Regions from separate parts of the Microbacterium sp. NPDC076911 genome, predicted to be linked through region 2. Evidence: predicted binding sites of a transcription regulator. Region 2 holds the regulator's gene; the other holds the start of a gene.
What was found. The regulator LexA, encoded in region 2, represses DNA repair genes until DNA is damaged. The targets are predictions, from matches to a motif close to TCGAACANNTGTTCGA.

Region 1 (15,118 bases), on a different contig from region 2:
TTCACGACCGACATGGCCGCAGCATCCGGCGCCAAAGTGCACTTCATCGGCGTTGGCACCCCGCAGCAAAAAGACGGCTACGCGGCCGACCTCACCTACGTGAACGCCGCCGTCGACGCCCTCGTGCCTTACCTCTCAGAAGGTGACATTGTCGCGGGCAAGTCGACCGTTCCCGTCGGCACCGCCGCGTCGCTTACCCCGCGCGTCGAAGCCACCGGCGCCACCCTGGTGTGGAACCCCGAGTTCTTGCGTGAAGGCTGGGCCGTGCAAGACACGATCGACCCCGACCGCCTCGTCGTCGGCGTGCCCGCAAACGACGCCGGCACCACCGCCACCGAGGTGCTGCGCGAGGTGTACCACCCGGCCGTCGCCAAGGGCACCCCGTTCATCGTCACCGACCTCGCCACCGCCGAACTGGTCAAGGTCTCGGCCAACGCGTTCCTCGCCACCAAGATCTCGTTCATCAACGCGATGGCAGAAATCGCCGAGGTCACCGGAGCTGACGTCACCCAGCTCGCTGACGCCATCGGCCACGATGCACGCATCGGCCGCCGCTTCCTCGGCGCCGGCATCGGCTTCGGCGGCGGTTGCCTGCCCAAAGACATCCGCGCCTTCGCCGCACGCGCCGAAGAACTTGGCCGCGGCGAATCTGTCGGATTCCTGCGCGAAGTAGACGCCATCAACCTGCGCCGCCGCGAACGCGCCGTCGAACTCGTCGTCGAAGCCGCCGGCGGCGCCGTCTACGACAAGAAGATCACCGTGCTCGGTGCGGCCTTCAAGCCCCACAGCGACGACATTCGCGACTCGCCCGCTCTCGACGTTGCCGTGCGCCTGCATGGCCTCGGCGCCAAGGTCACCGTCACCGACCCCGCCGCGATCGAAAACGCCTCCCGCGTGCACCCCCAACTGACGTACGTCGAAGGTCGCGACAACGCCCTGCAGGGCGCCGAAGTCGTCATCGTCGTCACCGAGTGGGACGAATACCGCCACGAACTCACCCCCGCCCACGCCAGCGAACTCGTCGCCAACAAGATCATCGTCGACGGACGAAACTGCCTCGACGCCGCCGCCTACCGCGAAGCCGGCTGGACCTACTACGGCATGGGCCGCCCCTAACCTCCACCACCAATCCGCGCGGTGCACACCAGTGCACCGCGCTACTGAATCGAGCGGGCGAAAACTTCACCCGATCGATTTCGGCAAGTCGCGTAATGAATCGCTTGGTTCGACGTCTCTTCAGTAGGCCCATAAGACGTCACCAAGGAACATCTCCGCATGCTGAACAATTTCGAACTGCTCTCCCTGATCCACGTCACCGCGTCAGGCATCGCTACCGTCGGGCTGTGCCTCGCGCTCGTTGCCTCATTGGGAGTGTTCTTCGCGCTCGCCGCTGACCGCCCCGACCGACTCGTCGGACCCGCTGGACTTCTCTTTCTTGCCGTGCTCGGCGCCACCGTCGGCGGCGCTGCCCAAGAGTGGTGGCAGCTCATCACCGCTGTTCTAGCCGGTGGCATCGCCATCGTCGCGGGGCTGATCGTCGCCCGCCTGCTCCGCACACGCCAGCAGCCCGACACACCCCAGACGTCAGTCGATCGCATCCCGCTCGCCTCCTGGCAGTAGCGAGAGCCCCAGGCGCGAGTGATCGTTCGTGGGATTCGTAGGATGCTGACGTCGCTGAGCGCGTCGAAACTGACGATGTGGCCGCTGATGCCACTCCGGCCTCCGACGCAGCCCCAGCGCCCTACAGCACCCCGTACCGTGCTTCCTACGCGGCGCCCTACACCGCGCCGGATAGCTCCTCGCCGCGCGCGACCTTCTTGAGCTCATCACTGACGAGACCGAGGCACGCATACTCATCGACGTCGACCGCCTGACCGCCCTCATCACGCTGAGCGGCAATGCCGTCACCGGCAGCGCCGTCGACGGCGCGGTATTTCTGGTGGGACTGGGCTAAGTGCGAGTTCAGGCCGCGATGAGCGATGCGACTCGTGCGGCGAGCGCACGCGGCGAAAACGGCTTTGTGACGTAATCGTCGGCGCCAGCATCCATCGCTCTTTGGCGATCGGTCTCTTCAGCGCGCGCAGTCAGCATGAGAATCTTGGTGTGCGCGTACCGCTCAGTGGCGCGCAATTCAAGGCACACTTCAAGCCCGTTCTTGCGCGGCATCATCCAGTCAAGAATGATCAGGTCGGGCAACCGCTCGGCAGCCGCTTGCAGACCGAATTCGCCGTCTACGGCTACGGCCACGTCGTGGCCCGAAAGAGACAGCTTCATCTGGATGAGCCCTGCAACATCAGGGTCATCCTCCACAACGAGAATGGCAGCCATCTAGGTCCTTACCTCGGGGAGAGTGAGTAGCGTAAGCATACGGCGTTATATACGTTTTGCGACAGTTGCCACTCGCAGACTACGGTCGCATCATGCAACCGCTCTTGCCGGCGCATCGTCTTGATGGCGGCGAAGACCCTGGATTGATCACCTCACGGTGGGTCTGGGTGGGCGTAGCACTCGCCATTTTCGGCTTGGCTACACTCGGCGTTTATCTGCGCCCGCAGGGCACCAATGTTGCGGTGTGGTGGCCCGCTGCCGGCTTCTCGGCGGCGTTCGTTCTGGCCAATCCAAAGAGCCGACGGTGGGGCGCGGTTGCGCTCGTATTCGTGTCGACATTGCTGGCCAATATGGTCGGCGGGCGCGACATCGACATCTCTCTCGTCTTCGCCTTCGGCAACGCGATCGAAGCCGGAGTATTCGTCTTTGTGCTCGAATTCGGGCGCCGCCGGTTCGTCTTGCGCACCGTTTCTGACGCCTTCCGCTTCATCGTCGCGGCAATCATCGGCGGATGCACGCTCGGAGTATGCGCCGGGCTCGCGGTGATGACCTTCGACGGCGGATCCTTCTTCACCAGCGGCCTAAACGCAGCAATGTCGCATGCTGCGGCGGTCATGATGATCGCACCGTTTGCTGTGCTACCGCCGCGCACCAGCGATAGAGCCCCGTGGGGCGAAGTGGTGTTGCAGTCGATACTGCTGGTGCTGTCGATCGTGATCGTTTTCGGCGCCGAGAACCAACTGCCCATCGCCTTCGTGCCGTTGGCGTTTTTGGCGTGGGGCGCGTTCCGCTTTCCCGCGGCAATTGCCATCGCCCAGGTTCTGGCGACGTCGATAGCCGTCATTCTGATCAGTGTCGCCGGGTACGGACCCTTCGCCGACGACTCGCTGCATCCTGACGAGCAGGCGGCCGTCATCGTGACGTTCTTGCTCGTGCTTGCCGCGTTCACCCTGCTGTTGACGGGTGGACGCACCGAAGTGATCCTGGCCAGCCGCACTGCTCAAAACGCGTCGCAGTTGCTGTCGTCTGGTTTCGTCGACGCGCAGGTCGCCCTGGTGCTCGTCGAAGTCGTCGAGGGCGAGTGGATAGTGCGCTGGACAAACCGCGCCGCAGAAACGGCGATCGCCAACGAGATCGGCGACGATCGTCGATGGCAAGGAGAGCTGGCCCGACAGGCAAAGTCGGCACTCGACTGTGGTGACGTGGTGTCGTTCCAACGCGTCGACACCCGCGAAACTATCAACGTCGTCGCGAACGCCGTCGAGGGCGATCGCTACCGCGTCGCGGTGCAGATCGTTGACGTCAGCGAAGCGGTGCGAGTCGCCGACGAACAGCTTGCCGCCGAGCGTGACCGAAGCGCGGTGCTGGCGGCCAAGGTCGAACTTGAACGACAGCGCGAAGACTTCGTCGCGACCACCGGCCACGAGCTTCGCACCCCCATCGTGAGCGTTGCGGGCTATACCGAGATGCTGCAAGATTCGACCGAACTGCCCCACACCGAGCGTGAATGGGTCAACATCATCGCTCGCAACGCCGACCGGCTCATCGAGCTGGTCGAGGGGCTGCTCTCGCTCAGTCGAGCAGAAAAGGCTCCCTACGAGACGGGTATCAGCGAACAAGTGCCAGTCGCTGAGGTTGTCGAAGAGGTGGTGCGCATGCAGGCCCCCCTCGCTGCCAAGCGCGGCGTCGTGATTCAGGTCGACGACCTCAACGGAACAGTCATGACTGTTCGCACCGACCTTGTCCGCGCGATCGACAACCTGGTGTCGAACGGGATCAAGTTCACTCCCAGCGGCGGACGGGTCACGATCGAATCTCACACGAACGATGCGGCGACGGTAATCACGGTCGCTGATACCGGTTCGGGGATTCCAGCCGAATCGCTAGCGCACGTGTTTGAACGGTTCTACCGGGCGCCCGATGCCGAGCGCAACAACACTCCCGGCACCGGACTCGGGCTCGCCATCACCTCAGAGCTCGTGCACCGCAACGGCGGAACGGTTTCTCTCGCATCACCCGAGGGCGGCGGAACGATCGCGACCGTACGCTTTCCAACCCGCGCGAACACGACCACGATCGACGTGATTCAGGCCTAGCTCCACCAGCCGAAGATCAGGCTCACCGGTGCGAGCACCGCAATGGCGCCGAGCGCGGTGCCGACAATGGGCAGCGTCTTCGAGACTGCGAGGTGCGCTTTGGCCAGCGCGATGATGCCGAGGATGAGGGCGATGAGTCCAAGCACGGCGACGAACGGCAACACCACGATCATCAGCCACAGCACAACGACCATGCCCGGAATCAGCGAGATCAGCACGAGCACCACGGCGGGCAACAGGGCGACGGCACCGATGATGACGGACGCCAGCCCCAACGCCGAGTGCCGTTTAGGTGTCGGCTGAAGCACCGCGAGCGGTGACTGTGACGGAACGTCTGCGGGTGACTGTGACCCTGTCGGTGTCGGTGACTGCTGGGGCGCGGCGGAGGCTGGAGTACCGGGCTGCGCTGCCGCGGGCTGCGGCTCGGGGGACTCCGGCGCCGCGGGCTGCGGCTCGGCGGAAGGCTCATGCCGCGCCGCCGTCGGCTGCGGCTCCAGGGCTGGCTCGGAGGTGGGCTCGGGGGCTGGCGCATCGGCGCCGTGCGGAGGGGTGGATCCAGGCGCAGAAGTGGTCATGCGGTGATCGTAGCGGAGCGTGCCTTTCGACGGTTGCTACCCCGTATCGAACGCGGCACGTCACCGTGTTGCGGAGCGACGTGCGCAAGAATCTTGCGCCAGTGCGTCGCGATCGCAAGCCCCGCGCCCTCGGCGCGCACGGTGCGAGCGTTCAGCAGTCGGCTGCGATACCAGCGCCCGTCGATGTCGGCGCTCACCTCGGGGTGATCCTCGCCATACACGAGCAGCGTCTCCGCGCGCACACGGTCGAGCCGTTTCAACCAGTCACGGTCAGCGAAGGCGAGCTGATCACCACGAACTCCGGCATCGCCCTGCCGCGCGGCGAGTTTCAGCATCCGCTCGACACGATCGCTCGCCGCAAGCCACCCCGGCTCACGCTCTGAAATTCCCAGCATCGACGGTGTGAACGGAGCATCAGCGGCCACCTCATCAGGAAAATGCTCGGGCGCGGGCGTATCGATCACGACCGCTTGATCGACAAGCTCAGGATGCTGCGCCGCAAGCGCGAGCGCCACCAGACCGCCCGCGCCCCAGCCCACCACTCCGACCGCGCCGTATTCGACGCCCTCGAGCATCATCGCCTGACGCTCAACGCCGCGCAGATAGCTCGCAACATCGTCGGCGTGCCGCCAGAACGAGGCATCAGCGTCGCGACGCCACGGGTCGCTCGCGCCATATCCCGGTCGTTCCGGCGCGATGACGCGCACGCCCCACTGGGTCGTGACGAGTGGGTCGGGGTCGAACTCGCTGGCGCCCGGCGAAGGGTGGCACAGCAGCACCAGCCGTCGAGCAATGGGGTCGCCAAGATCCGACAGCCCCAGCGCGCGACCGTCGCGCAGCGTGATCTGCCGAGCAGTCATCGGTCGCCGATGTGCAGCGCGCCCTTGACCCGCTCTGCTGTCTGTGTGGCGAGAGCTTCGGCCGAGTCGCGGATGACGTCAACCGCCGACGGGTCGCCCTTCAGCAACGCCAGGTCGGTGTTTTTCGCGAACTCCGCCGTGATGTGGGGCGGCAACGGCGGAACGTTCTTGCTGACGTAGGCGTCGATGAGCGTGACGCCGCGGTGCGCGAGGGCCGCTTCGACCGCCGGGGCGGCTTCGTCGTCACTCGTGACGCGAATGCCCTGAAACCCGACGAGCTCCGCCCAGCCGGCATAGTCGACCGACTCGACGTTCTGCGAGCCCTCCCACAGCGGGTTGGCGTCTTCGGTTCGCATCTCCCACGACACCTGAGCCAGGTCGTCGTTGTGCAGCACGACGATGATGAGCTGCGGCGACTGCCACTGCTGCATGTACTTCTTGATGGTGATCAGTTCGTTCATGCCGAGCATCTGAAACGCACCATCGCCGATCGTGCAGACCACGGTGCGGTCAGAGTAGGCGAACTTCGCGGCGAGCGCGTAGGGCATTGCCGCCATCATCGTGGCGAGGCGGCCCGAAAGGTCACCGCGCATGCCGTCGCGCAGTCGAATGTGGTGGCCATACCAATCGGCGGAAGTTCCTGCGTCGGCCGTGACAATGGCGCCGTGCGGCAGGCGCTCATTGAGCTCGTGGAACACGCGCCGCGGATTCACCCCGTCGGAGTAATCGACCATCGCCTGCGCCTGCATCTCGCGCACCCATCCGGCCATTTCTTCAGCGACCTTCTGCTGCCACGACAGGTCGGTCTTCTCGGTGAGCTGGGGGATCACTGCGCGCAGGGTCGAGGCGACGTCACCCCAGAGGTTGAGCTCTGTCGGATACCGGGTTCCCAGATGCTCGGGCCGCAGATCAACCTGCACGGCGCGGGCCTGACCGGTCTCGGGCATGAACTCCCCGTAGGGGTAGTTGGTGCCGAGCATCACGAGGGTGTCGCAACGCTGCATTTGGTGCAGGCTCGGAAGCGAGCCAAGCAGACCGAGTTGCTGAGTGTGATGGGCGACATCAGAGCTGATCACGTCTTTGCCCCGAAGAGCGGTGATGATGCCGGCGCCCGACAGTCGGGCCGCCTCGAGCACCTCTTCGGTAGCGCCCTGCGCACCCGCCCCCACGAAGAACGTCACACGCTCACCCTCGTTGATGAGCTTTGCCATGCGCGCAATGTCGTCTGCGGGTGGCGTGATCTCAATCGACGCGGGCTTCGCGCTCGACCGCGATACCCAGTGCTCGGGTTGCGGAGCCTCGGCGGGCAGAGCCTGCACGTCATGGGGCAGCACAATAACCGTCGGCTGGCGCCGCGCGATAGCGGTGCGAAACGCAGTGTCGACCACCACCTGCGCTTGCTGCGGAGTGGTCACCGTCTGCACGTAGGCGGCAACGTCGGCGAACACCCGCTCGAGGTTGTTCTCTTGCAGAGTGGCGGTGCCCATCGAGGCGAGGCCCTGCTGGCCGACGATGGCCACGACCGGTTGGTTGTCCATCTGCGCGTCGTAGAGCCCATTGATGAGATGGAACGCCCCGGGGCTAGACGTGGCAATGCACACCCCCACCTCTCCGGTGAACTTGGCGTGCGCGGTGGCCATAAGCGAGCAGAGCTCTTCGTGGGTGGGGCGAATGTACTCCAACCCCTCCCCTGCTTTCTCGGCGCGGCCCAGGGCGCCGTCGAACTCTCCGATGCCATCGCCGGGGTAACCGAAGACCCGCGAGACACCCCATTCCTGCACTCGATCGATGATGAAGTCGCTGACTGTAGGCATGCGTCTAGTCAAGGCCGATTTGAGACCGATTCCAAGGCACTTGACACTGCGTTGAGGCGCGCTACCCTCCCCACGGCGCAGGTTCCTGGCGTTGTCCACAGCGAGGTCTTCGATCAGGCCGAGTGTCGTACGTATGTACTAATCTTTTGTTATGTCGATCGATGGTTCGATTCCCTCTCCCGAAGACGCCGAGCGCGCTGCGGATGGAGTCGATGAGGTCGTCGAGTTCGCCCGACAGATCACGCAGATCGCGGCATCTCAGCTCGAAGCACTCGAGAAAATGCACCAGTTTTCATTGGCGGATGCTGCGCGCCACGGCCGCGAACTTACTGACGTCGTCGAGCGAGGCATTCGTCTTGAACTAGCCGCCGCATTGCGGGTCACCGAGACTGCGGCCAGCAATCTGTTGCGGCTCGCCGATGCGGTTGTCGTACGCTATCCGGCGGTGCTCGCCTCGATGCGCGCATCGCGAATGACACAGCAGCACGCCGAGATTCTGGTTGATGCCGTGGACAAAGCGGAACCCGAGTTGCGCGCCGATCTGCTGCCGCGGGCTATCATTCTCGCCGAGGCGGAACCCGTCGGAACGTTTCGCCGCAAGGTACACCGCCTCGTCGAGGTTGCACGGTCGGTGACGTTGCCACAGCGACACGAAGAAGCCCTTGAACAGCGGCGCGCATATGTGACACCCGCCGATGACGGCATGGCGTGGCTGGGCATTCTGGCTCCTGCCGTTGAGATTCACGCGGCATACAACCGTGCGACTGCCATGGCGAAGGCGATGCTCGAGGCAGACCGCGAGCGCGAGTGTCGGGGCGAGCGCGAGAGCGAGAGCGAGAACCGCGGCGAGGGCGAGGGCGAGGGCGAGAGGCGCACCCTCGACCAGTTGCGGTCCGACGTACTGTGCGACCTGCTCATTGACGGCGAGGCCATAGACAGCCCAGCGGTTACGCGGGGCATTCGCGCGAATGTGACGGTGACCGTGCCCGCGCTGGCGTTACTGGTCGACGATGAAGACGCTCGCGCCGCAGCCGAGCTCGCACCCGCCGAAGTCGAGGGCATCGGGCCGATCCCGCTCAATCGGGCGAAGCAGCTGTGTGGTGGAGAGAGTGGGTGGATGCGGGTGCTCACCCACCCAGAGACCGGAATGGTTCTCTCGGTGGGGCGAGATCAATACCGACCTCCAGCCTCGTTGAGACGGTTGGTCAGGTGGCGAGCCGACAGGTGCATGGCGCCGGGATGCGGACTCACCGCCGCCCGATGCGAAATCGACCATACGGTCGCATGGGAAGACGGCGGCGGCACCTCGCTCGACAATCTGAGTCCGATCTGCCGTGGACATCATCGCGTCAAGCATCACGGCGGCTGGACGGTAACCCAGATCGCCGACAGCGGCGGCGCACTGCAATGGACTTCGCCGACCGGGCGGCAATACGACGTCTATCCCGAGCGCCGCGTGGTGGCATTTCGGCCAAGTGATGGCGGCACGGCGCCGTTCTGAGCGTGAAGCAGGCGCACAACAGACACAGCGCGGTGACAGATTCGCGCAGTGGCGCACCCACCTGGGCGTCAACTCACTCCTCGAAATCCTGTGGGACCAGCCCAAACTTTCGAGACGTGTCGGCGTCGCCACGGAAAGCGCATCCCACCCGAAATCTGCCTCGAATTTCTGAGTCGTTGCGAAACGTTTCAAGTTTGTTTCCACTCGCCTTGAGAACCATTTGTCTCGCTAACTTTGACGAGCCAGCGAAGGCTCACCGCCGCTGGCATTGGGCGGACGAGACGCAGGTCAGCATCACCTCCCCCGCCCACCCTCCCTCCCCAGGAGAACTGTGTTTCGCACGCGAATAACCAAAGCGGTACTTGCCGCTGCCGCCTGTACGACCGTTGCATCCATGTTTGTCGCGCTGCCCGCATCCGCGGCAGATGCCGGCGTCGTGGCTGAAGGCGACGACTGGACGATCACCGAAGTCGCGGGTGGCTACGAAGTAGTCAAAACACTCGACGAGCCCCTTGAGATCACGGCAGACGTTCCCACCCTGTGGGCCGATGACCTTGACCTGGGCTTTGCCACCGAGTCGCTCGACGGCATGACGCTGTCGGCGACCACCGCCGACCCTGAGGTCGTCGACACCGACGATGTGCTGCAAGGCTGGGCTGGCCAGGGCAACCCGAGCGAATCGATCGAGGTTGAGGTCGACTCGTTCGCGATGAAGTCGCTGCTGGCTCCGCTTGCCGCTGAGGTACCCGAGTTGACCGCAGACCCCAGCGCGATGGGTGACTACGCCGTAGAGCGTCTCGACTATGACCTGGGCGACGAAGCGATCGAGCTTTCTGGCTTCGACCGTCTGGGTGAAATGCGCGCCGCCGTGTTCATGCCCGAGGGTGCCACTGGTGCGCTGCCCGTGGTTGTTTTCCTCCACGGCCGCCACACTTCGTGCACCAACGGCACGCGCAACCCGCTCGCCTGGCCCTGTGGTGAAGACCAAGACGAGGTTCCCAGCTACCTCGGCTACAACGACGCGGCAGAGATCCTCGCAAGCCAGGGCTACGCGGTTGTCTCCGTTTCGGCCAACGCGGTCAACGCGCTTGACGGTTCGCTCTCTGACGACACCGGCGCGCTTGCACGTGCCCAGCTCGTCATCGACCACCTCGACCTGTTGCGTGACGCAAACGCCGGCACCTACGTCTCACCCGACGACGCCATCGTTCCCGTCTCTGCATCACTCGCCGGTCGTCTCGACCTCGACAACGTGGGCCTCATGGGCCACTCACGCGGTGGCGAAGGAATCATGCGCGCAGCTGTGCTGAACGCTGAGCAAGACGAGCCCTTCGGCATCAACTCCGTGCTGCCGATCGCACCGACCTCATACAGCCGCATCGCGGTTCCCGGAGTCATCACCGCGACTCTTCTCCCCTACTGCGATGGCGACGTCGAAGACCAGATGGGCCAGAAGTACATCAACGACTCGCGTCACTCGTACGACGACGACGTGCTTCGTTCATCAGTACTGATCATGGGCACCAACCACAACTACTTCAACACGATCTGGACCCCGGACCTGTACCCGTACGCGACCAGCGATGACTGGCGCAGCTACGACCGCGAGCAGACTGACGCGACCTGTGGCTCGACCGTCTCAGAAACTCGTTTGGATGCTGCAGAGCAGTACGCAGTGGGCAACGCCTACATGGCTGCGTTCTTCCGCCTCACCCTGGGTGGCGCTGACGAATTCCTGCCGATGTTCGATGGCACCGACGCAAAGCCGGCTGACCTTGACTTCGCTGACATCCGCGTGAGCGCGACCCAGCCAGCATCCACTCGCTTCGACATCGACAACTTCGATGTGCCGGGAACGACCTATGACCTGCGCGGCAGTGGCACCTACGTCACCTGTGAAGGCATCTCGTCAACCCCGGTTCCCGGAGTGCTGCCTTACTGCATCAACGAGCTCGGCTTCGCACAGGCTCCTGACTGGGGCAACGCGGGCAGCGTGTCACGTACGTCGTCTAACCCCAAGACGCCGGGTGTGCCGTCGACCACCGCAATGCATTTCACCTACACCAGCTCGTCGAGCCCGGCAGAGCTCGGTGTGACCGTGCCCGGTGGTTCGGTTGATGCAACCGCATTCGAGAACCTCTCGCTGCGCATCTCACCCGACGAGACTGTCGCTACGAGCACCGAGATCACGATCCAGCTGATCGATGGTTCCGGCGCTACGGCTTCGGTTGTTGCTTCAGAGTACGGCGACGCACTCACGGTGCTTCCGGGCAGCGGCAACCCGCTGCGCAAGGTGCTGCTGCAGCAGATCACGATTCCCGTCGGCGACTTCACCGGCATCGACCTCACCGACGTTCGTCAGGTGCGCTTCATCGCTCCTGACGAAGACGGTGGCGTCATGCTGAGCGACCTGGCTCTGCTTGAGCCCGCGAGCATCGGAACCGCTGAAGTATCGACACGACCGGTCGTCTCAGTCGGCGACGTGATCGTCGATGAGGGCAGCGGCCCGTCAACGCTGCAGGTGCCGATCTACCTGTCGCGCCCCGCAGAAGAGACCTCGACCATGTACTTCAGCGCCGTCAGCTTTGCCTCGGCGAAGATTGCCGGTGTCGTGCAGAAGGTCACCTTCGCTCCGGGCGAGACCTGCACCGCGGTTGAAGTTCCCTACACGGGTGACACCGAAGAGAGCAGCAGCGCGACCACGAACTACACGGCGAACGTGGCAACCACCGCTGGTGGCGTCACAATCGGCGACTCGTTCGCATGGATCACGCTTCGCGAAGATGACGGCGTCACCGACGGCACTCCGGTGCCCGAGGTTGGCGTGCAGGGCGACCCCTGCCTCGAAGCGACCGGTGCACCGGGCACGCTGACCGTCAGCCCCGCTTCGGCAGCTCCCGGCGACACCGTCACGGTGACCGGCAGCGGCTTCCGCACCGGCGAGTCGGTGTCGTTGACGATGTACTCCGACCCGGTTGACCTGGGTTCGGTTGTCTCGAACGACGGCTCGGTGTCATTCACCGCAGTTGTTCCCGCTGACGCCGAACTTGGCGAGCACGAGTTCGTGGCAGCAGGTTACGGCTCAGGCTCTGAATCGACGTCTGCGTTCACCGTGGCAGTCGAAGACACCGTTGACCCCGGCAACGGCGGAACCGATGGCGGCACGGGCACTGACTCAGGAACTGACTCAGGTTCGAGCACCGATTCAGGTTCGACCGACAGCGACACTGACGGCGCGACCGCGTCGGATGGTTCGTCGGTAACTTCGCTCCCCGTAACCGGTCTTGACACCGGCATCGTGATGGGCTGGGCAGCACTTGCCTCGATCCTGATCGCTGTCGGCGTCGGCGCACTGATGATTCGTCGTCAGCGTGCCAGCCACAATGTCGGCTAGCGCACCTCCCCAGAGCTAGCCGCCTCCCCAGAGAACGTCCCGTCCCCGAGCAATCGGGGGCGGGACGTTCGTTTTGCGTCGGCGGCCCCTTCAGACATGACAGGGCAAGCCCGCAACTCTCGAACCATTCTTCTGCGCGCTTGTTCGCAGAATAGTGTTTGTAGAGATCACGCGGAACGCACAGCCGTGCCGACGTGGACCCCACCGGAAGGACCCCATGCGCATCTCTGCTCGAGCTGACTATGCGGTGCGCGCGGCAGTGTTTCTCGCGCGCGCCTCGCTTGACGAGCACGCGTCGGGCGAGCGTATGTCTGGCGAGCGCATCGCGAGCGAGCAGGGCATTCCCGCGAGCTTTCTTGAGGGCATCTTGTCGGCACTGCGCAAAGCGGGCATCGTCGAGAGTCGGCGCGGAGCGGGCGGCGGTTACCGGCTGGCCTCGCCCGCCGACGAGATCTCGGTGGCTGACGTCATTCGCGCCGTCGAGGGCCCTCTGGTTTTCGTGCGCGACGAACGTCCGAGTGAGCTCGAGTATCCCGCCGCCGACAGCGACCTGGTGACGCTGTGGGTAGCGCTGCGCGCGAGCGTGCGCCGCGTGCTCGATGACACCTCGCTCGAGCAACTCGCGACAGGAGAGTTGCCCGCAGAAGTTCGCGCCCTTGCCGACGATCCCTCGTCGTGGATCAGCGGGCGCTGAACACGTGAACGGGGCTACGCGCCCCGACAGCAACAGCGACACATTCCGACACGTTTATTGCGGCATCCCATCGACTCTGATTGATTACCTACCAATCCAGTCGGAATTAGCCGGAATAGGTCGTCATGCACACTCTCGTTCTCCTCGCCCTGGTGGGCCTCGGCGCGCAACTCGTCGACGGAGCACTCGGCATGGCCTACGGCGTCACTTCGACAACGCTGCTTCTGGCAATCGGCGCCAACCCGGCTGCGGCGAGCGCATCGGTGCACCTTGCCGAGATCGGCACCACCCTGGCCTCCGGGGTCTCACACTGGCGCTTCGGCAATGTCGATTGGAAGGTTGTGCTGCGCATCGGCATCCCCGGGGCGGTCGGCGCCTTTGTGGGAGCAACCGTGCTGTCGAACCTGTCGACAGACGCCGCTCGACCGCTCATGAGCCTGATCCTGCTGAGCCTGGGAATCTACATCCTGATCCGGTTCACGTTTCGCTCGCTTCCGCGGGTCGACCGCTCGAAGCCGCTGCGGCTGCGCTTTCTCGCTCCGATTGGCCTGGCCGGTGGGTTTCTCGACGCCACCGGAGGCGGCGGGTGGGGCCCGGTCGGCACCCCGGCACTGCTCGCGAGCGGGCGCATCGAGCCCCGCAAAGTCATCGGCTCGATCGACACGAGCGAGTTTCTCGTCTCGGTTGCCGCGAGCATCGGCTTTTTGCTCGCGCTCGGCACCCAGGGCTTCGACTTCGCCTGGGTCGCTGCTCTGCTGATCGGAGGGGTGATCGCGGCACCGATCGCCGCCTGGCTCGTGCGCAAACTGCCTCCGCGTCTGCTTGGCTCGCTGGTCGGGGGAATCATCATCTTCACGAACGTGCGCACCCTATTGATCGTTCTCGACGCCCCCGGTTTCGTGACGGTGTGGATGCTGAGCCTCATCGCCGTGATCTGGGCTGCCGCCGTCGTCATTTCGTGGCGGGCCTGGCGCCGTGAACAGGCGTGCGTAGCCGCCGACGCCCGATCACTCGAGACGGATGCTGCGCCGATCCGTCAGGCCTGACACGCCGATCTACCACACCTGAAAAAGAGCGCCGACGCATGCCCGCGGGGGTCTAACGTAGCCGCATGGCAACTGCGACTCCCACCACGTCGCTGATGCGCACCTACCGATACCTGCGCATCGGCATCGCGGGCACGATCATCGCTTTGTTCGTCTCGGTGGGCATCTCAGCGACACAGGTCGGCCTGCTGCCGTCGCTCAGCAACTACTACTTCACGCCCGCGCGCGACGCCTTCGTCGGCGCATTGATCGCGGCATCCCTCGCCCTATTCGCCCTCTCGGGGCGCGGTGTTGAACGGGCACTGCTCGACGCCGCCGCGCTGTTCGCGCCGCTGATCGCCTTCATTCCGACCACCCTCGGTCCGGGAAACATTGCGCGAATCGTCGTGCCGTGCCAGTTCCGCTGCTTTCCTCCGGAATATGAAGCCATCGCCGCCGCCGGGGTCATCACCTACCTGGTGATGGGTGTGCTGATTGTGATTCTGGTGCTGATCCTCGCGCGCCGACGGCAAGTGTCGCTGGGGGCTGTGTCGGTCTCGCTGACGTTCGCGATCATCGTGCTCGTGACGCTCGCCGTCGGGTGGATCTTCTTTCGTGACTTCGTGCTCGATCAAGGCCACGCCATTGCGACGGTCGCATTCTTCTCGCTGTTCGCCGCCGTGGCCGTCCGCGGCGCGTTTCCGAGACTCGGTGCGCCGCCGCGGCGCAGGTTCAAAGCCGCGTACATTCTGATCGCATTCACTCTGATTCTTGTTCTCGGCGTGTACGTATACGCCGAGCTGAACGGCTATGTGGAGCGCATCGACTTTC
Region 2 (15,118 bases):
GGTCTTCCGTCGCTGCGCGTCGGAGAGTGAGCGGCGCGCAAACGGGTCCTGGCGATCCCCGAGCCGCCTCAGCGGCAGTGTGGGGGGTTGTCGGTGCTACGGGCACGGGCAAGACCGCTCTATCTCTTGAGCTCGCTGAAGCCCTCGCGCGGACCGGCCGGCCGGCCGAGATCCTCAACGCTGATGCAATGCAGCTGTACCGCGGAATGAACATCGGTACCGCAAAACTCCCGCCTCACGAGCGCCGTGGAATCGCGCACCATCTGTTCGAATCGCTCGACGTCACCGAAGACGCGGCCGTTGCCTGGTACCAGCCGACGGCACGAGAAGTAATCGCCGATATCCATGCGCGAGGTGCGGACGCGATTCTGGTCGGCGGCTCGGGACTCTACGTGTCTAGCGTCATCTTCGACTTCCAGTTCCCGCCTCACGACGAAGCTCTACGAGCACAGCTTGAAGCCGAGTTGACTGCGCAAGGTCCAGGGGTGCTTTTTGCAAGGCTGCGCGCGGCCGATCCTGTGACGGCAGCGCGCATTGATCCTAAGAATGGTCGTCGCGTTGTCCGCGCACTCGAGGTACTGGCTCAGGGCTCTACGACACACGGGGCCTCCCTTCCCGAGGCCCCGGTGCTCTGGCATGAGCACACGCGTCTTGTCGGCGTCGCGGTGCCGCGCGACGAGCTAGTTCCGCGCCTCGACGCTCGAGTCGAGGCAATGTGGCAAGACGGGATTCTCGATGAGGTGACGAAGCTGCGCGAGCAGGGCCTTGAGCAGGGTGTGACGGCGCGCCGCGCCATCGGCTACGCGCAGGCTCTTGCACAGTTGCAGGGCGAACTTACCCAGGCCGAAGCGATTGCGCAGACGCAGACTCTCACGCGTCGCTATGCCCGCCGCCAGGTGTCATGGTTCAAGCGGTACTCACAGCTGCAATGGGTCGCGCCTGGCTACCCAGTGCAACAGCTGCTCGATGACGCCTCATACGCGTAATCTCACGAGATTGCAGGCTCTCATGCGCCCGGCGATTGTCGCGTGACTGCCTAGACTTGGGTCATGCCATCCATCGCGTTTACCAAAGGTCACGGCACCGGCAACGATTTCGTCATCGTCTCCGACCCTGACGGTCAATTGTCGCTGAGCGACGACCAGATTGCGGTGTTGTGCGACCGCCGTTTCGGAATCGGCGCCGACGGCATTCTGCGAGTAGTCAGATCTAGCGCAACCGATGATGGCGCGACGTCGGCAGCATCCGGAGCCGAATGGTTCATGGACTACCGCAACGCCGACGGATCCAAGGCAGAGATGTGCGGCAATGGCATCCGAGTGTTTGTGCACTACCTGGTGCAGGCAGGGCTCGTGACCCTCGGCACGGAACCGCTCGACATCGGCACGCGCTCCGGTATTAAAGCCGTCACGCGCGCGGACAACGGCTATGAGGTCGACTTGGGCGCGTGGACGGTAGACACCGCTGACGTGCTCGTGCGCGTTCGCGGTGGAGGAGCACCCCGCCCCGGGTTGGGCATTGACGTCGGAAACCCTCACGTCGTGGTGGCGCTGCCCGACGAAGAAGAACTCGCGGGCCTTGACCTTGCGGCGCAGCCGCAGATGCATCCACAGCCCTCGCACGGCGCGAACATCGAGTTCGTGGTGCCCGGCGACCCGCTGGTGCACAACGGTGTGGCCTCGATCACGATGCGCGTCTTCGAACGTGGCGTCGGGGAAACTCTGAGCTGTGGCACTGGGGTGGCAGCAGCCGCTCTCGCGGTGCGACATTGGGCGGGCCCGGCGGCGCCCGACCACTGGAGTGTCAAGGTTCCTGGCGGAACCCTTGGCGTTCGCATGTCTTACGTTGGAAGCGAGCAGCACGTGCTGCTCTCGGGGCCGGCAACCCTGGTGTACTCGGGGGAAGTCGCACTTGCCTAGCGATTGGCTAGGGCAGCGGAATTGGTTCGCTCACCGGGGAACCGTGGTGTCTCACTTTCAGCACTCTGAAGCCTTTGGCCGTCGACGAGCGGTGCACGCTGAAGCCGGTTTCGAACGTGGCGGCGAGCCAGCGCTGTAGCGAGTCTGAGCCGAGATTCCGCTGTACCACTAGCCACGCATCCGAGCGCTCTTCCAACCGTGGGATCCATCGCTGCAGAAGGGCGTGCAGTTCGTTCTTTCCCACACGGATGGGCGGGTTCGAGCGGATAGTGCGAAAGAGCACATCGTCGGGAACATCGTCGGGCAGTACGGCGTTCACATTCGATAGGCCGAGTTCCTCGGCATTCTGACGAACCAGATCGAGGGCACGCTCATTCACGTCTACTGCCCACACGGTGGCGTGTGGCGCTTGCATTGCGAGCGTCAGCGAGATGGGCCCCCAGCCGCACCCGAGATCGAGCAGATTGCCCCCGGGCGGGGGCGGTGGCGTGTGGGAGAGCAATACCGCCGTACCGGTATCAATGTGGTCGGGACTGAAGATTCCCCCGGCTGTGGTCACGGCAACCTCGTGACCGTCAAGAGTCACGTTGATGCGGCGAAGTTTCTCAGCACTGCCGGGTGACGCGCTGAAGTAGTGGTCACTGCCCATGGCTTCAGATCGTAGCGGAGGTAACGCTCAGTGCGGGAGGCTAGAGTTACGGATGCTTCTGGAGAGGCACAACGAAAGGAACCCATGACCGATACCACCGCGCCGACAGGCACCGACGACACCAGTATCGATCCGGTGGACCGAGTGCTGGCACGTGCCGAGGCGCGGTCCGGTGTGCGAGTGTTCGGTGGGGCGCAGGCTCTCCAAGACGATGCCACGGTCGGTCATACCTCCAACGACGGCGATCAGTGGGATCGAGAAGAACGGGCCGCACTCCGTCGCATCCCTGGCCTTTCCACGGAACTCGAAGATGTCACTGAGGTGGAATACCGCCAGCTTCGCCTCGAAAATGTGGTTCTCGTCGGCGTGCATCCCCAAGGCGAGCAAGAAGACGCCGAGAACTCGCTGCGTGAGCTGGCGGCACTGGCAGAGACAGCCGGGGCAGTGGTGCTCGATGCGGTGCTTCAACGTCGCCCTCACCCCGATCCTGCGACTTATATCGGCAGCGGCAAGGCTGAAGAGCTGCGAGGCATCGTCGCGGCGGTAGGAGCCGACACGGTCATTGCCGACACCGAACTAGCGCCCAGCCAGCGGCGCGCGCTTGAAGACGTGGTGAAGGTCAAGGTGATCGATCGCACCACGGTCATTCTCGACATTTTCAGCCAGCACGCGAAGAGCCGTGAGGGTAAAGCTCAGGTCGAGCTGGCGCAGCTTGAGTATTTGCTTCCGCGCCTGCGCGGCTGGGGTGACTCGATGAGCCGTCAGGCCGGTGGACAGGTCGGCGCCGGCGGCGCCGGTATGGGCTCCCGCGGCCCGGGTGAGACCAAGATCGAGCTCGATCGCCGTCGCATTCGAACGAAGATGGCGCAACTGCGTCGTCAAATCCGTGACTTCGCACCGGCTCGCGACGCCAAGCGTGCTGAACGCAAGCGCAACACGATCCCCTCGGTGGCGATCGCTGGCTACACCAACGCCGGTAAATCCAGCTTGCTCAACCGCCTGACCAGCGCGGGTGTCTTGGTGGAGAACGCGCTGTTCGCAACTCTGGATGCAACAGTGCGGCGCTCGATCACGGCAGACGGGCGCATCTTTACCCTCACTGACACGGTGGGATTCGTTCGCAATTTGCCGCACCAATTGGTGGAAGCCTTTCGTTCGACCCTCGAAGAAGTGGGCGCATCCGACGTCATTGTGCACGTCGTCGACGGGTCGCATCCCGACCCTGCTGCTCAACTCGCCACTGTGCGCGATGTGATCGGCGACGTCGGCGCACGCGACCTTCCCGAGCTCGTCGTATTCAACAAGGCAGACCTGATCGACGAAGACACACGGCTCGTTCTGCGCGGGCTGGAGCCGAAATCAGTCTTTGTGTCCTCGCGTTCTGGCGAGGGAATCGATGATCTGCGCGCCGCCATCGAAGCTGCGCTTCCACTGCCCGCCGTCGAACTGAATGTTCTTGTTCCGTACGACAGAGGAGATTTGGTGTCGGCCATTCATGAGCATGGCATGATTCTCGACCAGCGCCACGAAGAGACTGGCACCGCGATTCACGCACGCGTCGGAAGCCATCTTGCTGCGCGGCTCGCAGAATTCGTGCACTAGACCGCGCCGACGCTAGTTGAGTTCGATCGGCGCGACATCAGGCGGCACGAAGTCGAAGACGGCACCGAGAAAAGCGATTTCGGCTTCGAGCGTGGCGACAATGGTCTCCGCGCGCCGGAAGCCGTGGCCCTCGCCCTCGAATGCGAGGTAGGCGTGTGCAACACCCGCGCCGGCGAGCGCATCGCGCACCGCTTCGGATTGCGAAGGTGGCACTACAAGGTCGTCCAGTCCCTGCTCGATCAACAGGGGCGTCGTGAACTCGTCAAGGTGTGACAGCGGCGATCGATCAATGTACAGCTGCTCAGCCTCCGGCAGGGGCCCGACCATGCTGTCGAGGTAGCGGGCTTCAAAGTCGTGGGTATCTTCTGCGAGACGGCGAAGGTCGGCGACACCGTAGCGGCTGATCCCCGCGCCGAAAACGTCGGATTGTGCGAGCGCGCACAGCACCGTCCATCCGCCCGCGGATCCGCCCGCGATCGCGAGGCGCCGCGGATCGGCGATGTCGGCCTCGGCGAGTCCTTGAGCTGCCACGATTACATCTTCCACGTCTACGACGCCCCACTGCCCGAGCAATCGTTCTCGATACACGCGCCCATAGCCTGTCGAACCGCCGTAGTTCACGTCGAGCACGCCGATTCCACGGCTGGTGAGGTAGGCGATCTTTCCGGATGCTGCGCCGCCCACGTGACTTGTTGGACCGCCGTGAACGAACACGACATATGGTGGGCGCTCGTTCGCTGGCGCGTGCACATTGGGGTTCGTCGGGGGGTAATCGAATGAGTACACCGGGCCGCGCGCGCCCTCGACGACGAATGGGCGCGCGCGTGGCATCCATTGTTCGCCCCAGGTAGGGGCACTCCCAGCGACCCGCGCGGCTCGTGCTGGCTGATCGATGTCGACGCGCCAGATTGCCGCGCTGCCATCTGCGGCTACCGTCGAGATCAGCACCTCGCTGCCACGGGTTGCTTCAATGACAGTGTTGGCCATGACATCGACTGGCAGCGCAGTCGCGGTGCCATCAGTGTCGATCACCGCTACCTCGTCGCTGCCGTTGGTTCTGATGGCCACGATGCGGCCATCAGCCAGCACCCCGAACCATCGAAGCCCGAGCACCCACAATCCGCCGCCCGTGTCGGCATTCGCCGGTGCGAGAGCGCGTGGAGCGGTGCCCGGTAGCGCAGCAGACACTCGCATGAGGTTCCAGCGGCCTGATTCGTCGTCGGTGTATGTGAGTTCCGACGGAGAAGTCCACACCGGTTGTAGCGGCGCGCTGCCGTTGCCGCCTGCAACCATGATGTAGTCATCGAGGCCTGCGCTCAGGGGCTTTAGCCGCAACTGGGTTTCGTCCCACGGCATGTGGGGGTGGTCCCACGCGACCCACGCCAGCATTGTGCCGTCTGGCGACAGCGCGGGTTGCGCAACGAACGTGCTGCGGCTCGCGAGTACGGTGACAGTGCTGCCGTCGCGGGCAGGCGAAGCATCCATTGAGATCTCTACGATGTCGCGCAGCGGAGTGGGCGAATCACCGTGCGTTTCGCGGATCGCCAACAAGCGACCGTGCTGCATGCTCAGCCCGCCGAAGCGATAGCCTCCCGACTCCGGGGTGAGAGCCTGAGGTTCGCTGCCGGGTTCTACGAGCCAGACACGTTGATCCGTCTTCTCCACGAACACGAGAACGCCCTCATTGCTCGTAGCCCAGGCGCCTCCGCCGTACTCGTGCACGCTCGAGCGAGCATTCCATGGTGCGGCGAGCATCGATTCTGGGGGAGCGGCCGCCCTTTGCCGCATCACCGTCGTCCGTCCGCCTTCAGCCGCCACAGACTGCCCCCACCACACGTCCTCGCCCACGAATTGCGCGCCTTCGAGTCGCGGAGATGCCGTAGAGACAGATGCTGCGGTGAGCGGAGACGGCCAAGTGCCGTAGGGGAGCGAGGTGGTCACCCTTCCACGGTAGGCGAAAGCGAAACACGGTGACACATGTGGCGACGCGTATTGCCCCTTCCGGTACCGTGGAACCATCGTCGCCCGACGTTTTCTCTCATGGAACACCGACGGCAATGGAGCGACAGCCGAGCCCGGCACCCGCCTGCGATGACACAGCTTTTCGGGTTTGGCCCGGGTATGTGTCCGCGGCCGTCCGGCCCGAATTCGTCCTTCGACCCGAAGATCACACGATGTCAATCGACCTGAGTGCACCACCTGTGCCGATCTCTTTTGAGGTGTACCCGCCCCGTTCCGAGGCAGCGTGGCCACATCTTCATCAGACGATCCAGCGCCTGGCGACGGTGAATCCACGTTTCATCTCGGTTACCTATGGCGCCGGAGGCACGACGGGTGGGCGTTCGCTCGAACTATTGACGCACATCCTCAATGAGACCAATGTGGAGCCGCTTGCCCATCTGACCTGCGTGGGCAGCACATACGAGACGACTAACGCGCTGATTCGTGAATTTCTTGATGCGGGAATCGGGAGCTTTCTCGCGTTGCGGGGTGACCCGCCGCCTGGCGTCAGCGAAGACGACCAATTCTTGGGAGACCTAGAAAGCGCAGCGCAGCTTGTGCAGCTGATCGATCGGGTGCAGGCGGAACGTACCCCTTATCGTGAAGAACCTGTCCCTGGAGTGCCTGGTGCAGCGCGAGTAGCGCGTCGCGAAAGCGTAGACATCGCTGTTGCAGCATTCCCCAACGGGCACCCACGCTCGCGCTACGCCAGTGAACACATCGATGCTCTCCTCGCCAAGCAGGCAGCAGGCGCGACCCTCGCTATTACGCAACTGTTCTTTCACGCCGATGACTACCTCGCTTTCGTGCAACGTTCGAGAGCTGCTGGCGTCACCATTCCGATCCTGCCGGGCGTCATGCCGGTCACCTCACCGGCTCGGTTGCGCCGCACCATCGAGCTAAGCGGCGAACCGATGCCCGCTGAGCTGTCCGTTGCGCTTGAGGTTGAACCGACCGTCGAAGGACAGAAGCAGATCGGGATCGCACATGCATCGGCTCTCGTGCGCGAGGTGCTTGCCGGTGGCGCACCCGGGATTCATCTTTACGCGTTCAACAATCACGACACGGTGCTCGCTGTGCTCCGCGATGCCGGCGTGACTACAGATAGCTGAGCTAACACGAAAGGGGTGGATGCCGCAGCGACGAAGCTGCGGCATCCACCCCTTTTCGATGTGTTACGAGAGTTTCTGCGTTTCTGCGTTGCTTGGCGTCGCAGCCACCAGGTCTGCATCTGGTGCCACTGCGTCGTCGAGGACGAGAGTGTCGCCTGCTCCGCCTGGATCGTCGAGGTCACTCTGCGGTGAGGCTGCCACATCATCGGGAGTCCGCTGTACCAGCGTCGCGGCGAGCCAGGCAACGAGTGCGAGCACCACCACCAACAGGATGTCGCCGATGGAGAGAGGCCGCAACGCGAACACGAGCAACACAGCGAGTACGAGGATGATGGCGCGCACCAGTAGGCGCTGCTGGAACATCCACTCGCCGAATCGACCGGTGTTCAGACCGTTGCGCTGCAGCGAACCACGGGCAGCGGTTGAGAGCGTCCCACTGAAAGCGCGGGCTCGTGCGGCGTGGCGCGATCGACCGGCCAGCCAACCCGAGACTGCGATAACGACGCCGAGGAAGGCGAGCACCACAGCCGTGTCTTGCATAGCGCCAACCACGGCGTAGAAGATTGTGCTCAGCGTGTCGGTGGGAATGCCCAGAGCCGAGGCGTTGATACCGAGCACGGCATTTGCGCCTGCGAATCCCGCTGCGAGAAGTCCAGAGCCGATCGCTATTGCGATGCCGGTGCCCAGTACCGCGACAGAGCGACGGCGGGCAAGCGCAATGCCGATGGCGAAGAGAGCGAGGCAGACCACCGGCAGCCACCAGCCCACCGCGACGGCAATGGCATATATGGTGCCTACCAGCACCAGTGCGTCACTTTGCACGATATCGATTGAGGTTGAAATTGCGGGAATCAAACTGGCGACGCCGATTCCCTGCTCGACCATCTGCGACTTGAGCTCTTCAACGATAGGACCGAGCTGAATGGCGAGGGTGCCATCATTGGCGATTGTGACGATGCCATCCGTATCGTCCGCGGTGGCAGTCGCTATCAGCGCCCGGTGGCTAGCCACCAAAGCGGTACGCCAGACACTGGCAAACGCGTCTGACTCGACGGCCTTAGTCACACCAGTTTCAATCAGGCTCTGGACGCCGGATGCCGCGGGAGCTCGAAGCAGATTCAGCGCGGTGAGCGCGGCGGGAGGCAGATCAAGCGTTGCGATCCCGTCGAACAAGCTGTCGGTGTAGGTCTCGACGTCGATGGAGGCATCGATGGCGGTGACCGCCTCATCGATGATCAGAGCCTGCACACCGGGGTCATCAGCGAGCGGCGCGAAGGTGGCGACGAAGGCATCTTCGCTGACGAGCTCAACACGCGCCCAACTGGCAACGACCGAAACCGGCACCATGAAGCCGGCGAGGATGATGCAGAAGGCCGATAGTGCTGCGCGCCACCACCCCGCTCGCGACTTCGCGGGCGTCGACCGCACCGTGGCAGCAGGTTCTGGTGATGCTGTTTTGAGTGCTGCGTTCTCTTGTCGCAGCTCCTCTAGCTCAGCGCGTAGCTTCTCGACCTCTGTTGCCATGGCATGCCCCCTAAAATCTTGGTGCCGCCAGACTAGTGGAGGGGGTCAGACGGCGCGTAACACCGCAACTACTTTGCCGAGAACGACGGCATCGTCGCCCAGGATCGGTTCGAACGCAGAATTGCGCGGCAACAGCCAGGTGTGGCCATCTCGCTGGCGAAACGTCTTGACCGTTGCCTCTTCATCGAGCATTGCGGCAACAATATCGCCGTTGTCGGCCACGTTCTGCGAACGCACGACTACCCAGTCGCCGTCGCAGATTGCTGCGTCAATCATTGAGTCGCCCGAAACCTTGAGCATGAAGAGGTCGCCCTTCCCGACGAGTTGACGGGGGAGCGGGAAAATCTCCTCGACGTGCTGTTCGGCGGTAATTGGCACGCCTGCGGCGATGCGGCCGACCAGAGGAACCATCGCAGCGTCGCCGACAGCGGGTGCACTGTCGGCGGGATTCTCTGTGGCGGTGCCGGGAAGATCGATAAGGACCTCCATCGCGCGAGTCTTTCCAGCGTCGCGTCGCAGGTATCCGCTCAACTCCAGCTGGTTGAGCTGGTGAGTGACGCTAGAGAGCGACTTCAAGCCGACGGCATCTCCAATCTCACGCATGCTCGGCGGATACCCGTTGCGAGCGATCGCACGCTGGATGACCTCGAGGATCGCCATCTGCTTGTCGCTGAGGTTCTTGCGCCGCCGCGTTTGCGGCTTATCGCGCCCACTCGCATCGCTCATCTTCGGCTCCTGTCTGGTTTCTCCGGCAGCTCTGACCAGCATCGGTCTTCGAATGTCGGAGGGTCATGGTGGGGTTCTCCTATCGAAACCGTATCCGGATTCTTCTCTCGAACGTACAAGCGAACGCGCGTGTCGCGTTCGAGACTCGCAAATCAGAAACGGCACTTGACACCCAATTACATCGAAGATACGTTCGGAATATAGATTCCCATCATGACCAGATAGTCGATTCGCCAAAGCGAATCTTCGATCAGTCGAATCTTCCGAGTCGAGGAGACCAGCCATGACCACCATCGGCATCACAGCCTTTTCGCCGGCGGCATCGCTATCAGCGCAGCGAACGTCGAGTCAGTCCACCAAGCTGCGGCTGACAGCGCGTGGCAGGCGCGTGTTCGCTGCCATAGCGGCGTTGCCGCTCGTGATCGCATTGAGCATCGCGGCCATCAGTGGAGGAGCTGCAATGGCGTCTCGGGATTCTGGTGTGGCATCGGTGTCCTACGAAACCGTGACAGTGGGATCAGGAGACTCGCTCTGGTCCATTGCTGAAGAGGTGGCCCCTGCAGCAGACCCGCGCGATGTGGTTGATGCCATAGTGCGGTTGAATGCCCTCGACAGCGCCAATGTTCTTGTTGGACAGCGACTGGCCGTGCCTGCCGAGTATTCATCTGGCTCCTAGGCGTACGCCCTACGATGGGCCAGTGAGTGTACGACTGGAAGATCTCCCCCTCCGCGATGATTTACGCGGGCTGACGCCCTATGGAGCGCCGCAGGCACCATTGCCGATAGCGCTGAACGTCAACGAAAACACCCATCCTGTGCCGCAAGAAGTGGCTGACGACATCATGGATTCGATCGCATTGGCACTGCGGGAAGTGAATCGTTATCCGGATCGCGATTTCGTCGCGTTGAGAGAGGGGTTCGCGGACTATCTCGGTCACGGACTCACAGCTGACAACATTTGGGCGGCGAATGGCTCCAACGAGGTGTTGCAACACGTCCTTCAAGCCTTTGCGGGTCCGGGGCGAAAGGCATTTGGCTTCGCGCCGACGTACTCGATGTATCCGCTGCTCAGCCAAGGCGTCGGGGCAACGTGGATCGCCGGCAGGCGAGAGCCTGACTATTCGATTTCGGCGGTCGACGCCGCCGCTCAGGTGCGAGAGGCGCAACCTGACGTCGTCTTCCTCTGTTCGCCGAACAATCCCACGGGCACACCGGTCAGCCTCGATGTGATCGAAGCGGTGTATGAGGCGGCCACCGGCATGGTCGTGGTCGACGAGGCGTATCACGAGTTCGCGCCGCAACAGGAGCGTTCAGCGCTTACGTTGCTTCCTGGTCGCGAGCGACTTATCGTCTCGCGCACCATGAGCAAAGCGTTCGCTTTTGCCGGTGCGCGGGTGGGTTATCTCGCCGCTGACTCTGCTGTTGTTGACGCGTTGCGGCTGGTTCGGCTGCCGTACCACTTGAGCGCGCTCACTCAGGCAGCCGCAAGCGCTGCGCTTCGTCATGCACCGACGATGCTGCAGATGGTCGACGACATCGTTGCGCAGCGAGATCGAATTTCGGCAACGATCGAGGCGCTCGGGTATCGCCCGTACGAATCGTGGTCGAACTTCGTACTGTTCGGCGACGTCGACGACCCGGCAAAGTTGTGGCAGCAGTTGTTCGATCGTGGTGTTTTGATTCGAGACATCGGGATTCCGCACCACCTGAGAGTCTCCGCTGGCACCGAAGAAGAGACCACCGCGTTCCTGGACGCGCTGGCGTCGATAGGATCAGCGTCATGACCGAAGCTACTTCCCTCGCCGCGCGCACTGCGTCTATCCGGCGTTCCACGAGCGAGTCATCTGTTGAGCTCGAACTCAACCTAGACGGGAGTGGCCGTAGTCATATCGACACGACAGTTCCCTTCTTCGACCACATGTTGACGGCGTTCGCCAAGCACTCGCTGACCGATCTCACGGTGCGCGCGTCCGGTGACACTGACATCGACGCACACCACACCGTGGAAGACATTTCGATCGTGCTCGGTCAAGCAATTCGCCAGGCACTCGGCGACAAGTCCGGCATTTCTCGCTACGGCGACGCACTCGTTCCCCTCGATGAGGCACTGGCGCAGGCTGTGGTCGACATCAGCGGTCGTCCCTATCTGGTGCACACCGGTGAGCCAGTCGGGTTCGAACACCACCTGATTGGTGGTCACTTCACGGGGTCGCTTGTGCGCCACACCTTCGAGGCCATCTCGTTTCAAGCGGCATTGACCGTGCACGTGCGTGTGATCTCGGGGCGTGACCCACATCACATCGCTGAAGCCGAATACAAGGCATTCGCACGCGCGTTCCGCCAGGCCAAAGCGCTGGACCCGCTCGTCGAAGGTATTCCCAGCACGAAAGGCGCTCTGTGACTTCGAGGCCGCTCGTCGCCGTGCTCGACTACGGGTCGGGCAACGTTCACTCGGCAGTGAAGGCTCTGGACGCTGCTGGTGCAGATGCACGCCTGACGTCAGATCGCTCGCTCGTGCTCGAAGCAGACGGTTTGCTTGTTCCTGGGGTCGGAGCCTTCAGCGCGGTGGCGAATGCCCTTCGCGAAACCCGCAGCGACGAGCTGATCGGTCGTCGGCTCGCTGGGGGGCGTCCGGTACTCGGAATCTGCGTCGGAATGCAGGTTCTGTTCGAGCACGGTGTCGAGCGCGGCGCAGACTCCAAGGGACTAGGGGAGTGGCCCGGCGCTGTCACAGAGCTGGATGCACCCGTGCTGCCGCACATGGGATGGAACACCGTGACCCCTGACGAGGGCACGCGGCTGTTTCGGGGCCTAGAAGACGAACGCTTCTATTTTGTGCATTCGTTCGCCGCGCGAGAGTGGACACTGGACGTGCAGCCGCCATTTCCGAAACCCATCTTGACCTGGTGCGATTATGGTTCCCCATTCCTCGCGGCAGTAGAGAATGGTCCACTTTCTGCGACTCAATTCCACCCCGAGAAGTCGGGTGATGCAGGCATCCAATTGCTTTCCAATTGGCTCGACGGCCTCAGCAGGACTACCCTCTGAAATCGTGCCGTCTGCGGAGGTAAATGCCTCAGCGATTTTCCCGCACAAGGAGCCATGAACGATTTCTCGTCAACACCCGAGTTGATCCTGTTGCCCGCTGTTGACGTTGCCGGTGGCAAAGCCGTGCGTCTCACTCAAGGGGAGGCTGGCAGCGAGACCAGCTACGGCGACCCCGTAGACGCCGCTCTCGAGTGGGCGCGTAGCGGCGCCGATTGGATTCATCTGGTCGACCTCGATGCGGCATTCGGTCGTGGCACGAACACGGCAATCATTCGCAAGGTGATCAAACAGGTCAGAGGCGTGCAGGTCGAGGTGTCCGGTGGGATCCGAGACGATCGCACGCTCGAAGCGGCTCTCGAGAGCGGTGCAGCTCGCATCAACCTCGGCACTGCCGCGCTCGAGAACCCCGAGTGGGCCGCCGATGCGATCAGCCGCTATGGCGACGCCATTGCGGTGGGCCTTGATGTGCGCGGAACGACCCTTGCCGCGCGCGGATGGACGCGCGAAGGTGGCGACCTTTGGACGGTGCTTGATCGTCTCGAAGAGGCTGGTTGCAGCCGTTATGTCGTCACCGACGTCACGAAAGACGGCACGCTGCAAGGCCCGAACATCGAGCTTTTGCGCGAACTAACCGCTCGCACACCCAAGCCTGTTGTGGCATCGGGGGGCGTTTCTAGCCTCGACGACATCATCGCGCTCCGTGAACTCGTACCGCTCGGTGTCGAAGGAGTCATTGTGGGCAAAGCCTTGTACGCGGGTGCTTTCACATTGGCCGAGGCGCTGGATGTCGCCGGACACTGACGCTCCGAATGCGTTCGGCAACGATCCGCATGCGGATTCAGCCGGTGTGCCGTGGGAGGGAAGAGGCTTCAACGCCAACCCCCACTCCGGCGACGATGGTTCCGCCGACCCTGCGCTTCTAAGCGCTCTCACGGCGTTTCACGCTGGTGGTGGCGATCAGGTAGCGGTGGTCGACGCGTATCGCGCGGCCCGACTGCTCATCCCCTTGATCGCAGAGAAGGGCGATGAGGGCGTCGGTGCTCACGGGCTTGCGGTCGACAAGACTCAAGAGCTTTCGATTGTCACCGTCGCAGCTCCAGATGGTCGCCGAGTATTGCCAGTGTTCACCTCGGTCGAGGCGATGAATCGATGGGATGCTGCGGCACGACCCGTTCCATCAGAGGGGGTGCGCACCGCATTGGCGGCATCCGCCGAAGACACTGACCTGATCGTGATCGATCCCGCTTCCGAAACCGAGTTCGTGTTGCGCCGCCCTGCAGTATGGGCGATCGCACAGGGGCACGCCTGGGAGCCGAGCTTCGCGGCACCCGAGGTCTTTCTGGCGCTGCAATCAAGCATCGGCACCGAGCTGACAGTGCTCGACTTGAGCGTTGACGCCGGGGATCCGTCCGCGAGGCTGCGCGGACCCGAACTTGTCGTCCAGCTGGAGCTCGTCGCGGGCTTAGACCGCAATCAGCTTGACGCTGTGCTCTCTCGCCTTGCGACTCGTTGGGCCGCTGACGATCGCATCGCGGTGCTTGTCGATTCGCTGAGCGTCAAGCTCGTTAGGGGAGCCGCTACGTGACCGGGCCCGTCCACTTCTCGCCCGGACCTTTGCCGATCGGGTCTTCGATGAGAGACGCCTCACGGAACGCCAACTGAAGTGAGCGCAGACCGTCGCGGAGCGAACGCGCGTGCATATCGCTGATCTCGGGTGACCCTGCGGTGATGAGCCCTGCCAGCGCGTTGATGAGCTTGCGCGCTTCGTCAAGGTCCCGCTGGTTGTCAGGATCATCGGCAAGTCCGACCTTGACGGCTGCGGCGCTCATGAGGTGCACCGAGGCCGTTGTGATGACCTCGACAGCAGGCACATCGGCGATATCTCGGGTTGCAGACGCGGCGGCTCGCTCCTGCGCTTCCCAATGGGCATGCCGATCATCATCTTGAGTGGCTCCCGGTGACGTGCCGAGGCCGCCGTTCAGGCCGTTATCGTCTCGAATCGTGTCCACGCCACTCTCTCTGCTAAACTCATGAAGGCTCTGGAGCGTTCTGCTCCAGACTGAAAGAGGATTTCATCCCACCCGCGCTTGCCGTTCAAGGCTACCGGGTCAAGCACTCCGCCCCGACCGCAATGCGGCCAGGGTAGCCATGTGGATACATATGGGTCCGGGTGCAAGCTCGCGCAGAAGCGTCGAGTGGGTGGAGTGAACCCTCTTTCGGCCACATCACAACCGTGCTGTGGTTGCCTTCACAGTACGAAGAGGAGTTCCGCATCAGCGATCCCCGCACCAATGACCGCATCCGCGTCCCAGAGGTCCGCCTCGTAGGACCCGCGGGTGAGCAGGTCGGCGTCGTCCGCATTGAGGTCGCGCTGCGCCTCGCTCAGGAGGCCGACCTCGACCTGGTCGAAGTTGCCCCCAACTCGAAGCCTCCCGTTGTCAAGATCATGGACTACGGGAAGTTCAAGTACGAGGCCGCGCAGAAGGCTAAAGAGACCCGACGCAATCAGGCGAACACCGTTCTCAAAGAGGTTCGGT

Region 1: AB0O81_RS13195 (DUF222 domain-containing protein) is a predicted target of LexA. The motif match lies at 7,799-7,814, and genes of this name have one in related genera.

Annotation. Positions count from the first base shown of each region.
Region 1 is NZ_JBFBMP010000009.1:16,356-31,473, forward strand. It holds gene AB0O81_RS13160 (UDP-glucose/GDP-mannose dehydrogenase family protein) at 1-1,116, shown strand, start outside; gene AB0O81_RS13165 (hypothetical protein) at 1,276-1,620, shown strand; gene AB0O81_RS13170 (response regulator) at 1,963-2,328, opposite strand; gene AB0O81_RS13175 (ATP-binding protein) at 2,421-4,424, shown strand; gene AB0O81_RS13180 (hypothetical protein) at 4,421-4,999, opposite strand; gene AB0O81_RS13185 (alpha/beta fold hydrolase) at 4,996-5,859, opposite strand; gene AB0O81_RS13190 (thiamine pyrophosphate-requiring protein) at 5,856-7,673, opposite strand; gene AB0O81_RS13195 (DUF222 domain-containing protein) at 7,825-9,174, shown strand; gene AB0O81_RS13200 (hypothetical protein) at 9,506-12,568, shown strand; gene AB0O81_RS13205 (Rrf2 family transcriptional regulator) at 12,786-13,262, shown strand; gene AB0O81_RS13210 (sulfite exporter TauE/SafE family protein) at 13,388-14,308, shown strand; gene AB0O81_RS13215 (hypothetical protein) at 14,374-15,118, shown strand, end outside.
Region 2 is NZ_JBFBMP010000002.1:21,138-36,255, reverse strand. It holds gene miaB (tRNA (N6-isopentenyl adenosine(37)-C2)-methylthiotransferase MiaB) at 1-30, shown strand, start outside; gene miaA (tRNA (adenosine(37)-N6)-dimethylallyltransferase MiaA) at 27-986, shown strand; gene dapF (diaminopimelate epimerase) at 1,050-1,919, shown strand; gene AB0O81_RS02630 (methyltransferase) at 1,927-2,568, opposite strand; gene hflX (GTPase HflX) at 2,653-4,170, shown strand; gene AB0O81_RS02620 (prolyl oligopeptidase family serine peptidase) at 4,183-6,111, opposite strand; gene AB0O81_RS02615 (methylenetetrahydrofolate reductase) at 6,345-7,283, shown strand; gene AB0O81_RS02610 (hypothetical protein) at 7,347-8,807, opposite strand; gene lexA (transcriptional repressor LexA) at 8,853-9,533, opposite strand; gene AB0O81_RS02600 (LysM peptidoglycan-binding domain-containing protein) at 9,817-10,209, shown strand; gene AB0O81_RS02595 (histidinol-phosphate transaminase) at 10,232-11,317, shown strand; gene hisB (imidazoleglycerol-phosphate dehydratase HisB) at 11,314-11,934, shown strand; gene hisH (imidazole glycerol phosphate synthase subunit HisH) at 11,931-12,581, shown strand; gene priA (bifunctional 1-(5-phosphoribosyl)-5-((5-phosphoribosylamino)methylideneamino)imidazole-4-carboxamide isomerase/phosphoribosylanthranilate isomerase PriA) at 12,636-13,382, shown strand; gene AB0O81_RS02575 (SseB family protein) at 13,366-14,166, shown strand; gene AB0O81_RS02570 (DUF1844 domain-containing protein) at 14,159-14,563, opposite strand; gene infC (translation initiation factor IF-3) at 14,854-15,118, shown strand, end outside.